3 regions of the Enterococcus sp. DJ147D b genome follow, and region 1 is predicted to be linked to each of the others. Evidence: predicted binding sites of a transcription regulator. Region 1 holds the regulator's gene; each other region holds the start of a gene.
The links. The regulator NrdR, encoded in region 1, represses ribonucleotide reductase genes. The targets are predictions, from matches to a motif close to ACACNATATATNGTGT.
Positions count from the first base shown of each region.

Region 2: the regulator NrdR is predicted to act here: its motif matches at 2,502-2,517, upstream of pnuC (nicotinamide riboside transporter PnuC).
Region 3: the regulator NrdR is predicted to act here: its motif matches at 4,934-4,949, upstream of AC4BD1_RS01040 (deoxynucleoside kinase).

Region 1 is NZ_CM177104.1:1,142,737-1,149,103, reverse strand. Features, by position in the region: gene AC4BD1_RS05520 (hypothetical protein) at 60-479, opposite strand; gene dnaI (primosomal protein DnaI) at 510-1,436, opposite strand; gene AC4BD1_RS05510 (replication initiation and membrane attachment family protein) at 1,436-2,818, opposite strand; gene nrdR (transcriptional regulator NrdR) at 2,832-3,332, opposite strand; gene AC4BD1_RS05500 (CsbD family protein) at 3,601-3,933, opposite strand; gene coaE (dephospho-CoA kinase) at 4,135-4,752, opposite strand; gene mutM (DNA-formamidopyrimidine glycosylase) at 4,725-5,561, opposite strand; gene polA (DNA polymerase I) at 5,586-6,367, opposite strand, start outside.
Region 2 is NZ_CM177104.1:473,240-479,606, reverse strand. Features, by position in the region: gene AC4BD1_RS02335 (hypothetical protein) at 1-27, opposite strand, end outside; gene AC4BD1_RS02330 (PepSY domain-containing protein) at 111-629, opposite strand; gene gloA2 (SMU1112c/YaeR family gloxylase I-like metalloprotein) at 725-1,105, opposite strand; gene AC4BD1_RS02320 (endonuclease/exonuclease/phosphatase family protein) at 1,251-2,321, shown strand; gene pnuC (nicotinamide riboside transporter PnuC) at 2,536-3,285, shown strand; gene AC4BD1_RS02310 (hypothetical protein) at 3,610-4,893, opposite strand; gene pcp (pyroglutamyl-peptidase I) at 4,977-5,621, opposite strand; gene AC4BD1_RS02300 (DUF979 domain-containing protein) at 5,638-6,367, opposite strand, start outside.
Region 3 is NZ_CM177104.1:204,120-210,486, reverse strand. Features, by position in the region: gene AC4BD1_RS01070 (GntR family transcriptional regulator) at 99-836, opposite strand; gene rplT (50S ribosomal protein L20) at 1,103-1,462, opposite strand; gene rpmI (50S ribosomal protein L35) at 1,520-1,720, opposite strand; gene infC (translation initiation factor IF-3) at 1,792-2,316, opposite strand; ribosomal protein L20 leader region at 2,360-2,486, opposite strand; gene AC4BD1_RS01050 (pentapeptide repeat-containing protein) at 2,627-3,259, shown strand; gene AC4BD1_RS01045 (magnesium transporter CorA family protein) at 3,260-4,165, opposite strand; gene AC4BD1_RS01040 (deoxynucleoside kinase) at 4,255-4,914, opposite strand; gene mvk (mevalonate kinase) at 5,245-6,195, shown strand; gene mvaD (diphosphomevalonate decarboxylase) at 6,188-6,367, shown strand, end outside.

The sequences.
Region 1 (6,367 bases):
CGATTTCCCAACTTCGCCACTCCTGCGAAATTAAAAAATCGGTTGCTTAGCTCATTCAGTTATTGGATAGCCAAAACTTGAATAATTGAATTCCCTGGAATTTGTGGTGGCAACGACATTGTCATTACAGGTGTCTTAGCCAAGGTCAACTCGATCTCTGTACCTTCTGACAAAGCATCCACGCTGGGTTTGATTTTCTCTGCTGGTGCATTCAGAATGACACCGTCATGCTCAAATGATGTTCCAATATTCTCAGGATCAATCTTTGCCTTGACGTCAACTAATTTTACGCGAATGATTTGATCCTCTTCGTCGCTTTCAGTTACTTCTTCGACCGTCCCAGTAAAAACACTTTGATCATGTGTCGATGAATTAGAAGTCGTTTCAGTTGTTTGTCCATCATTCGTAGACTGATTGCCACAAGCAGTCAATAATAAAAATGTTGTCGCTAAGGTCAAGCAAGATACTATTCGCTTCATAAACCACATCTCCCGTTCTTTTATTCACTTTTAGCTGTTTCTACGGTTCTTTCCAGTCATCTCGATTTCTTTTGTTAAATAACGAATTCGTTCCATAATACGTTTAGCTTTTAATGGTTCTTCATCACCACGTTGTGTAACAGACAAATGTTTTTCTAACTCATCCATTGTAAAATTTGATGAGAAAAATGTCGGTAATTGTTCTTGCATTCGATATTGCAAAATAACACCAAATACTTCATCACGAATCCAACTACTCATTGCATCGGCTCCAATGTCATCCATCATTAAGACGGGCGAGCGCTTCACCGCATCTAGTTTGTCCGAAACTTGGTCTTTTCCAATTGCTTGCTTCATTTCAACTGCAAATGTCGGAAAATGAACAAGCGTAGTTGTATACCCTGCAACTGCTAGGTCATGTGCAATTGCACCTAATAAATACGTTTTACCAATTCCAAAGCTTCCAACTAAATATAGCCCTTTGTGGTAACCTTTAGGATCATTTGTGTATTGCTCCACAAAATTGAATGCTTCAAAAAAGGCATCACTACGGCCACTTGTTTGCTCAAATCCTTCAAATGTAGCCGTTTGTATATCTTTCGGCATATCCATTGCTTTCACACGACTACGGATTTCTTCTTGTTTTTGTCGAGCAATTAATGCTTCAGTCGGTACGTAGGTGACATCCACATAATGAAAGTTCAACACCAGTTTTGGCTCGTAGCCTGGTGCAATCATTGTTGGATCATTTTTCTGATATTTTCGCTTTTCTTGAACAAACTCATAAAGTTTTGCATAACTTTTTTCAATATCTGCTTGTGTTAAACGCTCTTGGTGTTCTGCCAAAAAAGCTTGAACATCTGAATCATTCAATACTTCTTGAATCATTTCGGCATACTTTTCTTGATAATTACGTTTGCTAATGATCTTTTTTAGCTCTCTTCCAACATCTTCCATTAGTTGTCACCCTCCTTTTTAGCAAGATATTCTTTAAAGCGACGATCAATTTCTGCTTGTTTTTCTTGACTGATTTTCTTCTCATCTTTTGGTTGATTTACCCAATCAGGTAATTTTTCTCGGCGCACATTTCGACGAGTATTTGAGTAGTTTCTCGTTTGCTTTTTCTCTGCGCTTTCTTGGCTTTTCTTTTTAATATGAGCAATAGCATCTTCCGCTGTCATGATTTTCTGTTGTGCCCATTCGTTAGCAATTGTGTTGACATAGTTTGTCCCTAAACTTGCTTGATTTTTGATGACCAATACGTAATTCAATAGCACATTGATGACACTACTTGGAAGCCCTGAGCGAGAAACAAGCTCTTGCATCAACCACGTTTCTGATTTAGATACATACCCATTTTTTTCTTTTTTGATTGACTCTAAATATTTCATTGGCGGAACACTTTGGGCCTCTTTGATTAACTGCACAGAGGCTGCAGACAGTTGTCCATGATTAGGCGCTGATTCCACCTTTTTGATTTCGGTGCTGTCTAGATTTTCTGCAGGTACCTTTAGCGTAGATGATTGACTCACAGGGTTTGCCAAAAAGATTTTTTGAAGTTCTTTCAAAGAAATTTTTTGCTCTGTGAAGTCGTACGCTTCAACGATTTTCTCACCTAAAGCTAAATCATCCAATCCATACAATTGTTGGTACATTTCGAGTTGTTTGATGGTTGGTTCATCTGGTTTGTCAATATGTTTTTTTTGCAACCAGTTTGTCAAAAAAGACCAGTCAATCGTGCTTTTTTCAGGTAACCGTTTCGTTATTGCTTGCTCAGTAAATGTTTCTTCCAGCTTCTCGATTTGCTGTTTGTCAGCGGCAAAGGATGCCTCGTTAAATTGGTACACTTCTAAAAATTTTTTAGTTTTTTTCTGATAGCCTTCTGTTGAAAGTTTTTTTGGTTCGAAATGTTTAACTAACTGATCAAAGCGACGTTGACCAACCTTTTCTAATAGTAAAAAACTTAAAACAGAATCCATAAAGAATTGTTTCACCGACATTGGTTCCAGTAATTCATACAGGAAACATGCACCTAGGCTAGGGTCTTCTTTATAATAAACATCTAATAAGCCAATTCCCTCAAGTTTTTTTCGTGCTTCGTAAAATTGAGGAATACCACAACCAAGACTACTCAATAAATCTGCGTGAAGTCCTTCTGGTCCTTGGCCAGTCTCTAAAGAAATTTCTGTCAAAAGAGTAAGATAAATACTAAGCGCTTCTCCACCAATCAAAGGTTGGTAAAGATAGAGCAACGCATTTCGATTTTCTTCTTTTAAAGGACTCCGCTTTCTTCCTTGGTAGATATTTTTTGGTTGAAGCTCTTTCCAAGCATTTTCCAAGGAAATGCCCCCTTTATTCTGTACTTTCGTCTTCGGTATCTTTAGAATTGTTATTTTCTTTTGCCTTCTCTACGATATCTTGCAACTCTTTTAAGAATACAGACATATCTTTAAATTGGCGATACACACTTGCAAAACGAATATAGGCAATTTCATCCAAATTTACAAGATCTTCCATGACATATTCCCCAATTAAATTGGTTGATACTTCGTTTTCGCCCAAACTTCGGACACGATTTTCTACATGGTTCACAATTTGCTCCATTTGCTCCATAGCAACTGGACGTTTTTCGGCTGAACGAATCAATCCTCTTAAAATCTTATCTCGATTAAACTCTTCACGCTCACCGTTTTTCTTGATAACTAGCAGTGGTGCAGCTTCGATTCTTTCAAATGTTGTAAAACGAAATGAGCAATTTTCACACTCACGTCGACGACGAATCGCCCGACCATCATCTGCTTGACGACTATCAATAACACGGGAATTATTATGTTGACATCTTGGACATCTCATTTAGTTCACCTCATGTATCATTTAAGTTTTATAAAAAGAACATTCTGCTCTTTCATAGTTAGTTGCATTATAACATGAAACTTTTATGTTAAGCGACTTTCTCAACTAAAAAGATGCAGTTTTCATCGGCCATAAAGCGTTTTTATCCATTCATCGCAAAAAAATGAGTTGTGACAAAAGTTTATCACAACTCATTTGACGATCAAAACGAAACTGTGAAAGATTTTCAACTGTTTCCTTTTGAAAACATGACTCATGTTTTCAAAAACTACAATTTTTCTTCAATACCAGTGTAATGTTTTAACCGTTGTTCTTCAATTTTTTGTTCATCAGGGATGTGTTCAGCGTCTGGGAGTGGCTTTTTTGTTCGATCAGTCATTTCTTTTTTTCGTTCTTGTGTCAGATCTTGTTGACGTGCTTCTTTTTCTGCTTGTTGATCATCTAGTTCAGCAATTCGTTCTTTATATTGGTCTGCTTTCTTTTTCCCAATCTCGGCTTGTACACGGCCTTCATTTTTTAATTCTTCTTTATCAAGTAACTCACCAATCTTTTCTTTGGCAGATCCGACAACTTTATCTTTTTGATTCTTGATATTTCCCATACAAATCCCTCCCCTTTTCTTATCTTTAGCATAACAAAAATGAACAAGATACTCAAAATATACGACTAATTGATCATTCTCATAGATGTAAAAATACTTATTTCACGTCTTTGATGACTTGTAAGCAAAAAAAGCATTAAACTAAAAAGCAAAGCACTCCGTTTAGCTAACGAAGCACTTTGCTTTTGTATTTTTAATCTGTTATAAAGATTGTTGCTTTAGCCATGACTCGACTTGTTGGACTAATTCTTCTTTTGTTCGAGTATTATCAAACAAAATATCCGCTCGTTCTTTTTTCACTTCGATTGACCACTGCGTCTTTATTCGTTTTAATGCTTCAGTTTCTGTTAATTGATTTCGTTTCATCAATCGTTCAAGCTGAATCGCTTCTGTAGTATAAACAACTGCTACAGCATCCATGTAACGTTCATAGTGCCCTTCAAACAGTAAAGGAACATCAACAACAACTAAGGGATTCTGTCTTTTTTTCTCAGCAATTTGTTGTTTGATACGTCCACGGATAAACGGATTCAATACACGATTTAAGGTTTGCCGCGATTCATCGTTTGCAAATACGACAGTACCTAATTTTTTACGATTTAGTGTACCATCTTCATTCAAGATTTCTTTGCCAAATACTTCAACGATTGCCATCAAACCATCAGTTCCAGGTTCGACAACTTCTCTTGCCACTACGTCACCATCAATTACTGGAATCCCATGTTTTTTAAAAACTTCAGCTGCTGTACTTTTACCTGTTGCAATACTTCCAGTTAAACCTAAAACGAAACCTACTTTGGCAATTTTAGTTGCTGACATTTTGGACAATAATGAGTCCCCCTTTGTGCAACTTTTATTTTGACAATTGGTGTTTGACAACGGACACATGGATGGCCTGTTTGACCATAAACATGAAGGGCCATTTGAAAACTACCCGCTTCTCCAAGCGCATTGAGATAGCTACGAATCGTTGTTCCACCAGCTTCCACTGCTCGCCCCAATACATCAATAATTGCTAATCGAAGTGTCTCGATCTCTTTTCTTTTTAATGTATTGGCAGGCTGTTCTGGGTGGATTTTCGCTTCCCATAATGCTTCATCCACATAAATATTTCCTAAGCCCGTTACTAAACGCTGATCTAACAGTAACGGTTTGATTGCTTTGTGTGATTTTTTAAGACCTGATTCAAATGCTGATAAAGTAAATAAATCTGGTAGTGGTTCTGGACCTAATTTCATGATTCCACGATAAGTATCACTTTGTCCTTTTGACACTAGCGTCATCCGCCCAAATTTTCGAACATCATTATAGCGAAGCTGACTGCCATCATCAAAAAAGAAAATGACATGAGTATGTTTATCTAATGGTTGATTTTCTTCTACAAAAGAATATTTTCCTTCCATTCGCAGGTGAGAGATCAACTCATAATTGGTTAAATGAAAAATCAGAAACTTCCCTCGGCGTCCAATTGATTCAATGGTTTCGCCAATCAATGTTGCCTCAAAAATCGGTGCTTCTGGTTGTTCAATAATTTTGGGCCACAAGACTTGCACTTTTTGGATCTTTTTTCCTGTGACCAAACGTTCTAGCCCTTTACGGACCGTTTCAACTTCTGGTAATTCAGGCATGTTTCTTCTTCACCTTTTTCTTTTTTATTTTGCTTCGTACCATGTTTTTCCCCAACTACTATCAGTAATCAATGGCACATGAAGCGAAACAGCATTTTCCATCACTTCTTTGACTAATCGATCTAATGTTTCTAATTCGTGTTCTGGAACTTCAAAAACTAATTCATCGTGTACTTGTAATAACATTGTTGCTTCTAGTTTTTCATCTTTCAATCGTTGCGCCAAATCAATCATCGCGATTTTTAAAATATCAGCTGCACTACCTTGGATTGGTGTATTGATAGCCGTCCGTTCTGCAAATGAACGCAAGTTAAAGTTTCTTGAATTGATTTCTGGTAAATAGCGCCGACGATGATACAGTGTTTCCACGAAGCCTTGATCTTTTGCTTCACGAACAATACGCTCCATGTATGACTTCACACCAGGATATTTTTCAAAATACGTGTCGATATATTGTTGTGCCGCTTTTCGAGAAATACCAAGATTTTGTGACAAACCATAATCTGAGATGCCATACACAATTCCAAAGTTAACGGCTTTTGCTTGGCGACGCATATTTGGTGTTACATCTTCTGCTTTTTCAATCCCAAAGACACGCATTGCTGTACTTGCATGGATATCTTGCCCTTCCAAAAAGGCTTCTTTCAGATGTTCATCATCAGAAATATGTGCTAATACACGTAGCTCGATTTGAGAATAGTCAGAAGAATAAATCAACCAATCTTTTTTTCTTGGAACAAATGCTTCACGAATTTTCCGACCTTCTTCTAAACGAATCGGAATGTTTTGCAAGTTTGGATCAACCG
Region 2 (6,367 bases), 670 kb from region 1:
ACAATGTGGGCACATCATCTTTTCCATAATCTCAACTTCCTTTCAGTTTTCACACTTTTAGATTACTCTTATATGCAAAAAAAGAGAAGTGATAACCTTCTCTTTTCGGACTATGTTGATATTAAAAATTGTCGGATTTTTTTCTCAGCTAAAAGATGGATATTGTAGTAAAACTTTCCTTCTTTTTCGAGAATTTCCCAAGCATGAACTTTCGCTCGTTTATTCCCAGAAACAGCGATTGCCTCTTTCATAGCCACTTGTGGTTTTTTGACGTTGCGCAGTTTTTTTATATCTAATTGTTTCTGATTTTGTTTTTTTTGTTGGCTAACAGCTCTCATCGTTGCTTTTCCTGTCGTTGGATTGACAACAACTTCATGATCTTTGTCTACAAATAAATAACTATAAGCTGAACTAGCAGTTCTCTTAACTTCATCAGGTAAAAAAAAGCCGATACTTGTTACTTTCTGACTGTGTGCTTCCTCTTCAAAAATTGAAATGGCTTGTTCTAGAGAAATTTGATAATCTTGCTCACTCAGATCATCTGGTTGAAAAGTCGCATTTAACAAACCCATTCCACCCGCAACACCAACGAACACTAAAGCAGCCAAAGTAAGAACGATTTTTTTCATTTGCTTACTCCCTTTTCCCAATTTTTTTTCAGTATACCAAGACTCTATTTTTGGAAAAATCGAAGCAAGTGAAAAAGAAGTGACAGTTTTGTTATCTATTCATGTAATTCAAGTGGCAAGCCATCTGGATCAAAGAAAAACGTCATTTTTTCCCCTGTAAAGGTATCTGTTCTAAGCGGCTCTGTTTCAATCCCCATTTCCTGAAGTTCAGCTATAACTTGTTCAATCCGATCGACTTTAAAAGCCAGATGGCGTAACCCACATGCTTCTGGATAATTGGGTCTTGCTGGTGCAGAAGCAATTCCAAAGATCTCCAATTCAGTCTCTCCTAATCTTAAGTCTAGTTTGTAATCATCTCTATCTGCACGATAATTTTCACGAATTACTTCAAAGCCTAATTTTTCGACGTAAAATTCTCGTGATTTTTGATAATCAGAAACAATGATTGCTACATGGTGGATAGTTGATAAGTTCATTATTTTTTTTCCTTTCTTAACTAAAACAAAAACTTGTTAGTAAAACTTTTAGAATCATGATAATTTCATCTATTTATTATAATCACAAACTCCTCGCTTCTTAGTTGAATTACTGCTAAGATAAAGATGTTTCAAGGAGGAAAAAATGAAAAAATCACTAAAAATACTTTTATCAATACTCGCAATTCTTTCACTTATTATAACAGTCTATGTTGGCTATGTGTATCTAAGTTATCACCGAGAAGCCGATGATCAGGTACTCCCTATCCAGTCAAGTAGGGCAGCTAAAGATATCCAGACAACTCAAGATTATCGAATCATGACCTATAATATTGGTTATGCCGCCTATCCGCCTAATTATAGTTTTTTCATGGATGGAGGCACTGAGTCACGCGCATTTACTAAACAAAATGTTCAACATAACTTACAGAAAATTCAGGATGTTATTCAAGAACAACAACCAGACTTTGCCTTCCTTCAAGAAGTTGACAAAAAGGCAACTCGTTCTTATAACGTGGATGAAGTTACCGCACTTTCACAAAATTTTAGCGACTATTCATCTGTTTATGGTCAAAATTATAACTCAGCTTATCTTTTTTATCCAATCACGCAACCGATTGGTAAATCACAATCCGGTCTGGTTACTTTTAGTAAAGGAATGATTGCTGAAAGTAGACGGTATTCTTTACCCATCGAGACTGGATTCAATAAATTTTTTGACTTAGACCGTGCATTTACAGTAAGTAAGGTTCCTGTTGCAAACGGCAGATTTCTTTCCCTTTATAACTTACATCTTTCGGCTTATACAAAAGATCCTGCTATCCAAAAAGCACAAATCAAAAAACTAGCTGCACAATTGAAAAAAGATCAAGCAGAAAAAAATTATGTTATTGTAGGAGGCGACTATAATCATACGCTACTACCTGACAGCGAAAAAATTTTTGGCAAAGCAAAAGAAGAACTAAGTTGGACACACGCATTCCCTGAAGAACTTTTACCGAAGGGCATGCACATCGTTCGCAAAAATTTAGCTGAAAAAGCAGTTCCTTCTGTACGCAATTTAAACGAAGCTTATCAGCCAAACAAAACTTTCGTCACGTTAATTGATGGATTTTTGGTTTCTGACAATCTTTCAGTCAAAAATATCCAAGTAATTGATACGCAGTTTGCTTACTCAGACCATAATCCAGTTCAGATGACATTCTCACTTCAATAAAAAGAAAAGCCAAGAGTCAGTTAATTGACTCTTGGCTTTTTTGTTTAAGCTATGCTTTGAAATGTTTTCTTTTTTTCAGAAATTTAAAATAAAAATATCATAACACAGATTTTTTTTAATTGTAAGACTAGATTTTATCATTTAAAAGCATACAATAGATTGTGGTAAAAAAATCTAGAGACACTACATTTTGTGTCTAAAGGAGTTCTTATACATGAAATCATATTTTCATTTTCTAGCTCATCAGCTAAAAGGCTGGCCTCAACAAAATTATTATCTTTTCTTTTTTAGTCTGGGATGTCAAATAATGACACTCGTGAATAGCCCTATTACTTGGCTATCGATTATTGCCTTTATCGGAACTAATTTAGGTGTTTTATGTATCCTATCGATCAACGCTGCGAAATCTGTGAATGGTGTCTTAGGCATTTTATCTGCCATTTGTTTCATCATTGTTGGCTTTTCAGCTAAAAATTATTTAAGTATTGGTGAACAGATTGCTTATATGGTGACTTTGGACATTCCGGTTTTATTAAGTAAAGAATGGAACCACAATATGGCTTCAAAAATTCGTAAATTTACTGGTAAAAGTTGGTTCATCGCAATTATCGGCACAATTCTTGTTTATTTTGTTTCAGGCTTCTTGATTGGTCGTTATACTGACGATCCTCGTCCTTGGATTGATGCAATTGCTTTTTCAATCAGTCTTTCAGCTGGTATCATTAGCTTCTTGCGATACAACAATCAATACTATTGGTGGTTAGCTTCTGGTCTAGCTCAAATGGTTCTTTGGTATGTATCGTTTACACATGGTTCTGCAAGTCTAGCAATGTTTGTTAACAGCTCTGTTTACTTATTAAACGATGTTTTGGCCTTTACAGTTTCTCCTTGGTACAACCAAAAAGAACGTGAAAGAATGCAAAAAATGGAAGAAGAATATTATCAGACGCATCAACATGCATAAGGTTGTGGCGTAAAACGTTCAGCTCCGACTAGATAGCGAACAGGCACTCAAAATAGCTCTTCATATTTTGATGTGAATGCAAGCTATATTGAGGAGTTGTTTTGGGAACACCGTGGATAAAGGTTGTGGCGCAAAACGTTCAGCTCCGACTAGATAGCGAACAGACACTCAAAATAGCTTTTCATATTTTGATGTGAATGCAAGCTATATTGAGGAGTTGTTTTGGGAACACCGTGGATAAAGGTTGTGGCGCAAAACGTTCAACTCTGAAAACATCTTGAAACAAAAAAAAACTACTGCGACTTTTTCGTCACAGTAGTTTTTTTATAACAATTCTTTCAATAGTGATTTAACTTCTGGCTTTTCTAAGTAAAGAGAATGTTCTAGTTTTTGATAATAATCTAACGCTTTTTTTTGTTCTTTTGAAAAAACATACTCTCGTTGTTCAAAATCAACAAGCACTTCAGCGATTTTTTGGTTGTGGAGCGAGTGAGCAAGGTCTTTCCATTCTTGTGTGCCTACCTGTTTACTGGTTGATTTGACTTTAGCGGTCGGCGAGGATTCTCGACGTAGGGCTTTTAAAAACCCATTACGGATCACTCTTGGCAAACTATCAAAAAAACCTTCTGTAAATCCATAACAAGCATACTTTTCCCAAATCAAGGTGTAGATAGCCGGTTGGATAAAACGCTGTTGTTGTGCACACTCCCTCGCTTCAGCTAACTGATGTGTTGGTTGTTCTCGATTAAACAAACGCAGTTCCGCAATCAACGAGTCAAAGTAACTGACTGGTAATTTCGCCTTTGTATCTCGCAAGACAACTTGCCAATCTTTTCGCAAAAATGAACGGTAATTTGTCAGAAATTCTTCAACGTCCCTCGTTAGTTCTTCTGTAAAATCCTCAAATAATTCCTTCTTTGCTCGACTTTTCTTTGGTTGATTGGCAATCTGTTCCCCCATTTTTTTGATTTCATGCGCTAGTGCCTGATAGTCTGCTAAATAAATAGGCATCTGTGCTTGTCGAAAATCTGCTACTCGTTTAGCCAGATGAACGTCTGGCAAATACGGACGTTTTATTCGTCGATTGTGGTACAAAGAAAAGAGATATTCTTGCCACAACTCTTCTGGAAATTCGATATTTTGTTGTTTTAGCCATAGTAGCTCATCCAATGCTAAATCAACTTTTGTCATCCCTTGATGGATTGAACTCGCGATTGTTGGTGAAACGTGCAAATGTTCGGCAAAGTGATTGATTCCTAGTTTTAGAATTTTTCCTGTTTTTGGCGATTTAACGATGTATTGAACTTTTAATTCTCGCCCACAATCACAATATAACTTTTCTTGTCTTCGGGAAGTCCGAAAAAAAGGATTGATTTTAAAATCAGCAAATACCCAGTCTGTAGCAGCTAAATAATTTTCTTCCATAAAGCGTGAATTGATTAAATAGCGCCGATATTGATCAACTAATTGGCGTTGTGGTTTCGTCAATCGTTCATAAATTTCAAAGCGTTGATTGCTGGTATATTGTTTTGATACTTTGATTGGATAATTCTTTTTGTTTAGTTCTTTGGGAAACCATTCTTCAAACACTGCTTTCCATTCTTCCATAACGTTTCCCCCTTAAAAAAGAAGCTGAGAACTAACGATTCGTTAGTTGCCAGCCTCTACCTCTACTATTTGATTGCTAATTATTAGTGAGTCGTACCTGCATTACCAGAAATATCGTGTTCATTTTCAATTGCAGCTTCAACCGCATATGTTAATGAATCGGCAATATCATCTAATGACATAGAAGCTGTACCTACTGGGCGATCAATTACTTGATCAGGTGAAAATGGCACATGGATAAAGCCACCACAAATGGTTGGAAATTCTGTGTGAAGGACATGTAATAAACGATACATGATATCATTGCAGACAAACGTTCCTGCAGTGTAAGAGATATATGCTGGTAGTCCGTGATCGTGAACATTTTTAGTCATTGCTTTGATTGGCAATGTAGTGAAATAAGCGGCTGGTCCATCTTCTTCCAATACCGTATCAAATGGTTGGTTTCCTTCATTATCAGGAATACGCGCTTCTGCTAGATTGATTGCTACTCGTTCAAATGAAACGGCTGAGCGACCTCCTGCTTGTCCAACACAGATAACAATTTCTGGTTGATGTTCTTTAATGGCTTCTCTAACTACTTGGCTACTTTTGCCAAATACAGTCGGTACTTCTAATTTGATAATTTCTGCTCCCGCAATCTCTGCAGGCATTTTTTTTACAGCTTCATATGCTGGATTTACTTTATCGCCGCCAAATGGATCAAAACCTGTTACTAATACTTTCATCTTTTGTTCCTCCTAATTATTTAAATAAAATCATATAAGCAATTTGGAATACTAACATAAATAAAGCAATAAATAATTGATTTTTGATTACGCCGTACTTGTCTTTCATTTCTAACATAGCGACTGGCACAATATTAAAGTTTGCAGCCATCGGTGTCAAGAGTGTCCCACAAAAACCACAAGTCAAAGCAACCATTCCAATCAACGCTGGATTTGCTCCTTGACTAAAGACAAATGGTGCACCAATCCCAACCGTCATAACTGTAATTGCTGCGAAGGCATTCCCCATAATTACTGTGAAGATAACCATTCCCACTGCATAGATAATAATCCCAATATTCACGTTTCCTTCAGGAACAATCGTACCGACAGCATTTGAAATCACCGTTCCTACTCCTGCGCTAGTAAACACAGCACCTAATGAAGCAAGTAACATTGGCAACATACTCAACGGACCAACTGTTCCTAACATATCAGCTGCATCATCTAAGAACGTGGTAGGCTGATTGTCGCGAGAAAAGAACATCAAGATTGCCATCGCTGCAAAGACGCCGACACCAACACCGACTAAAGCACCTAACTTAGTGAACAAGGCAAACAGAATTGCAAATACCCCAATACTTAACGCTGGAATAAAAATTTTCATGCCTAGTTTACTTGACATTTTTTCCATATATTCTTTTGAAGGCAAGTGGCTGTCACCTTTGCTGACTCTTTTCGCAATGGCCGGAATCGTCATAGCAAAA
Region 3 (6,367 bases), 940 kb from region 1:
GGTAATTTGCTTATTTTATTTTTTATACAAAAAAAAACACTGAAAAGGGTTGATAACTTCTCAGTGTTTGAAACATTCAATTATTTTCTACTAAAAAATTATTCTCCAACAATTTCAATTTGATAGAAATCTGGATGGATAAAACTTCGACTGTACTCAATCGGTATGCCATCATTTCCTGAAATCAAACGCCGAATGTCAAATAAAGAATAGATTTTTTCGTCACCAAAACTTTTATCAATCAGCTTTAGTGGTTCAAGTTCTTTCATTCCCTCTCTTAATAAAATCGTTCGAACTTCCATAGTCATCGGAAGGTTCGACATGTGTCCAACTAACCCAAGTTCTTCTGACAGACTTGCGCCATTCACCCAACGTTCTAAAGAATCTTTTGCCAATTTATCTCGAAAAAGATACCGATTTTGTATTTTCCATGGACGATCGTTAGTCAATGCAATCTGACTTATTTTTACTAGCGTTCTTTGCCCCGTTTTATCCCCCAGTTGTTGTGCAATATACTTGTCCTTTATTTGTCCAAAATTCAAAGTGATCGTTTTTTCAATTGAGTTTTTCTTAGGATCATTTGGTAAAGAAAGCTGTTCAGAAAAAAAGACCTTTCTGTGTTTCAGATTTTTTCTAACAAAAGTCCCTTCTCCTTGGCGACGAATCAAGTAACCTTCATTGACCAAATCATTTAATGCTTTTACTACTGTTGTGTTACTGACGCCATAGATTTTTTTTAAATCACCTTCTGAGTAAATTTTTTCACCTGCACTAAATTCTCCTGATTCAATTTTTTTGATAATATCCTGTTTGATTATTTCGTACTTGGATGCCATGTTATTCTCCCTTAACCTGTTAACCGTTTATTTACATGATAAATAATTTTTCGTTTTCTGTAAATAGATTGCTTGACTGTGAGAATAGATCGACTAACGTTTCCTCGTAACTTTTAAGTAAATCAACATTTATGTGAAAATAACAATTTACGTTACTTGATAAAAACTGCAAAAAAAAAAATCAATTTAAGCAGTCTCTGCCTAAATTGATTTTAACTTAGTTACTTAACTAGAATTTCATCAAGAATACTTAACGAAAATCTGAATTATTTAGCTAAAGCGTCTTTTGCTTGGTCAGCTAATGCAGTAAAAGCTGCTGCATCGTTAACAGCAAGGTCAGCTAACATTTTACGGTTGATGTCAATTTCAGCCAATTTCAAACCGTGCATTAATTTTGAGTAGCTCAAGCCATTCATACGAGCTGCTGCGTTGATACGAGCAATCCATAATTTACGGAAGTCGCGTTTCTTTTGACGACGATCGCGATATGCGTAGTTGTATGAATTCATTACTTGTTCTTTTGCTGTTTTAAATAAAGTGTGTTTTGAACCGTAGTAACCTTTTGCTAGTTTTAGCATTCTTTTACGACGTTTACGAGTTACTGTTCCACCTTTAACACGTGCCATGTTTAATTCCTCCTAAAAATAAATCTTCTCATTGAAATTTTTCTAAATTTGCGTTGCTTATTTCATTTTTGCTAGTTGTTGACGGATACGTTTGAAATCGCCACTAGCAACCATACGTGCTTTACGCAATTGACGGCGTTGTTTTTTTGTTTTGCCGTGGAAACGGTGACTTGTAAACGCGCGGTAACGTTTCAATCCGCCTTTACCAGTACGTTTGAATCGTTTTGCTGATCCGCGGTGTGTTTTTTGTTTTGGCATGACTATATTTCCTCCTCAAAATCTTTCGTTATCCGACCATTGACTGTTCAACAATCAGTTAGTCATTCAAATTACTTACTGTCGTTTTTCGGTGCCAGCGTCAAGAACATGCTGCGTCCGTCCATTTTCGCTTTTTGTTCCACTGTTGCAATATCAGCAGTTTCTTCAGCTAAGCGATTTAAGACTTTTTGACCAATCTCTTTATGGGTAATGGCACGGCCTTTAAAACGGATAGAAGCTTTCACTTTATCGCCTTTTTCTAAGAACTTACGTGCATTACGAAGTTTTGTATTGAAGTCATTTACGTCAATTGTCGGACTTAAACGTACCTCTTTAACATTGATCACTTTTTGTTTTTTACGCGCTTCACGGTCTTTCTTCTGTTGTTCAAAACGGAATTTACCGTAGTCCATGATTCGCGCAACTGGTGGTTTCGCACCTGGGGCAACTAACACAAGATCCAAGTTTGCTTGTTCAGCAATTTGTAATGCTTCTGCTTTTGTTTTAACACCTAACTGCTCGCCTTCTGAACCGATCAATCGTAATTCTCGTGCACGAATGCCGTCGTTAACCATCATATCCTTTGCTATGGTCATTCACCTCCAAATATTATGAGAGAAAGAAAAGCTTACCGAATTTTCGGTAATAAAAAAACGAGTTCTTTTTATCAGAACCCGCGCATAATCCACCTAAATAACCGGCGAAAACTATCTAGCCCAGTGACTACGTCAACTAAGGCGAGAAGCGCGTGCTTCTGCTTTTATTTCTCAACTCCACTAGTTTATCAAATTCCCTTGAACATGTCAACTCTTTATTAAAATAAAGGATCTATTTTAATAAGATAATCTAGCATTTTTTCTTAATTTTATTTATCTTTAAGATAAGAAAATAATTTGGAGGCAATTTATGAAAAAGAATGATCCTATTTCACCTATCTTATCTCACCTAGAAGAAGGCAATTTTTATTTAGAAGATGAAGAACTTTTTTCAAATCTTTTAGTCAAAGATAGCGACCAAAGTTATTTGTCAGCAAAGAATTTGATTATAAGAGATAGTCACATTCAAAAACTAACCATGCAAAAGACTATTTTGGAAAATTTTGAATGTAGCAATGTCATTTTCGACCACTGTGATTTTTCCAATTTGGAATGGATTGGCGCAAGTTTTCATCAGGTGACTTTTCAGCAATGTAAGTTAACCGGAACAAATTTTGCGGAAAGCTACCTCCGTGATTGCTCGTTCAATGAGTGTTTAGCATCAATGGCTTCTTTCAGTAACACGAATTTAAAAACAGTCCGCTTTTCTGATTGTCAATTGGAAGACACCGAATTTTATGAGGTTCGTTGGAAAAACTTAGCTTTAAGTAGCAACCAACTCACAGGTTCTAATTGGTTCCGGACCCCTCTAAAAGAGTTAGATTTTAGAACAAATGATTTTACTAAAATTGCACTTTCTCTAGAAAATCTCGCGGGTTTGTTGGTTGACCAAGAACAAGCTTTAGTCATCGCCGCTAACTTGGGACTGATTATTGAAGAATAACTATTTGATGCGCCGCCACAAAGCGACTAGCATCCAAACCGACAAAACTAAACTAATAACCAAAGCAATTCCCCAGCCAAACACGGAATGAGTAAAGGGTAACTGTAAGTTCATTCCAAAAAAGCCAGTGACGATTGTCGGAACAGTCAATAATAATGACCAGACAGTTAAAAATTTCATCGTGTCATTTAAGTTGTTATTCAGCAAGTTATTATAAGTTCCAGATAACTGATCTAAAATTTGAGATGCCAAGTTCGTCATCTCGACTGCTTGCTTCGCCTCGATCAATGCGTCATCCAGTTGTTCTTTTTCGCCTTCAGACATTTTACGATAGATAGCCAATGCTTTTATTTGCTCAATCAACACGGCATTTTGTTTTGTTCCTGTCACTAAATAAACTAATCCGATTTCTAAATCAGATAATTGTAACAAGTTTTGATTACTGGTTTTTTCTCGTAACTTTTGATTTAATCTTTGCCGCTCACTATTTACTTCTTCAACTAATGGGAAAAAGGAATCTGATATTAAAAATAAGGTTTGAAACAATAGGCTGTATACGCTCATATTCGGCGTACGTTGTAGCAACGACTCCATAAGACGTACTACGTAACCAGTATTTTCTGTAGTAAATGTAAAAATCCCATTTTCTTTCAAAATAAAAGCCATTGGTGTTGTCTCGTAATGATTTTCACTTTTTCTTTGATGAGGAACATTGTAAACAAGAAGCATCGCCTCATCGAGCACATCATACTCCACACGTGCGCGTTCATTTTTATCAAGAGAGTAAGTCAACATCTCATCACTTAACTTGTACTCTTCTTTTAGGTTTTTAACACCAATAACATTGTCTCTTTGAATGTTTAACCAAAAATTCTGGTCATAATTAAAAAAGCGTTTATTACTCATTATTTACCTCCTCATAACGGTTTCTCTTACTAGTATAAATAAAAAAACTATTCAAACAAGGTAAAAGCCATTGCTTGAATAGTTTTTGTTTAATATACAAGTTGTTCTTGACGAATTTCCGCTAATTTTTCTTTCACAAGTCGGATGACTTCTTCTTTTGCCTGTGGATCTTCGACAAAATTATAACGATCTCCATCGATTTGAATCTTAGGACTTTCATCATAGTCTTCGTACCATTGATCATATCGACGATTTAATTCTTGATAATAGTCATATAAAGATGGATCAAAGGATAATTGTTCATACGAACGGCCACGCTTTTCGATTCGCTCCAACATGGTATCAAAAGAAACGCGAATATGAATCAGTAGATCAGGATTTTTTTTATGCGCTGCATATGGTAATTCTTCCATCATATTTTCTAGTAATTCATCATAGACACGCACTTCTGTCTCTGTCGCTCTTCCTAAATCTGCATTCAAATGGAACAATAAAGAGTCTTCATAAATTGAACGATCCAAAACATTGTTATCATCCTTCATTGCTTGTTTAATACTTGCAAAACGTTTATTTAAAAAATAAATTTGTAATAAAAAAGCATATTGCTCAGGGTTAGCATAAAACAAAGGTAATACTTCATTATCATCGATTGATTCATAAAAAGCCTGACTATTAAATTCTTCAGCTATCATTTCTGTTAAACTTGACTTTCCTGCGCCAATTGTACCAGCTAAAACGATCACGCTCATTTACCTCCAACTCACTTCATCACTAAATATTGTATATGTTTTTCAATCTTTTTAAATATACCCCCAATATCTAGTAGTGTCAAATAGAATTCATTTGAAATTATTTGACGAAAAACTAAAAAAAATTCTTAAGAAAACAGTGATTTTTGGTTAGAAAACGTATTCTTGGTTTTACTTATTGAGCGGATTTAGTAAAATAAGGAGGAAATGATTTTTGGTTTGTTTTTTTTCTATAGTATTAAACCAAATTCTCGTTGAGTAGCGCAACTATTTAGGGCGCTTTATTTTTTGTCTAAAAGTTACTGTTATGTGAGGAAAAGGAGTTAAGTTATGGCAAACTATGGCCAAGGGGAATCAAGTGGAAAAATTATCTTGATGGGTGAGCATGCCGTTGTATATGGTGAACCGGCAATTGCCTTTCCCTTCTATGCAACGAAAGTCACTGCACAATTTGAAACGTTAGTTGAAGACGTCAATCAAGATCAATTGTTTTCAGCTTATTATGTAGGAAAATTGATTCATGCACCACAATCACTCAAAAATATCAAAGCTCTAGTCACACAGTTAAAACAAGATCACGGTATCAAGGAGTCAATCAGTCTCACTATTGAAAGTACGATACCTTCTGAACGCGGAATGGGATCTAGTGCTGCCGTGGCAGTAGCAATCACACGCGCTTTTTATGATTATCTTTCACTTTCATTCACACATGAAACGTTGTTAAGCTATGTTCAGATTTCTGAAAAGATTGCTCATGGCAACCCAAGTGGCATCGATGCTGCTGCTACCAGTAGTCATAATCCAATCTATTTTGTTAAAGGGCAACCTTTCGAGTATTTCACAATCAATTTGGATGCTTTTTTGATTGTTGCTGATACTGGAATCAAAGGACAGACACGTGAAGCTGTTAAAGATGTCGCTCATTTATTTGAAAAAAACTCACACAAAACTGGACAAAAAATTCAACAATTAGGACAACTCACACAAAAAGCAAAACAAGCAATTATCGAGAATGATCCCGAAAATTTAGCACAAGTCATGAATCTTGCACAAGTGACTTTGAGAGAATTAACAATCAGTAATCACTTTCTAGATTTGTTGATTGAAACAGCGTTAACTGCTGGTGCTCTGGGAGCAAAATTAACTGGGGGCGGACGTGGTGGTTGCATGCTCGCTCTTGCTAAAACAAAAACAGAAGCCCAAGCAATTTGTACCGCTTTGGAAGATGCTGGTGCTGTAGCTACTTGGATTCAAGGATTAGGAGTACATACCCATGTTTAAAGGAAAAGCTCGTGCTTACACGAATATTGCGCTCATCAAATATTGGGGAAAAAAAGATGAAGAGCTCATTTTACCAATGAATAATAGTTTATCCCTTACACTAGATGCTTTTTATACTGAAACAGAAGTTATTTTCTCTGATACTTTCACAAAGGATGAATTTTATTTGGAT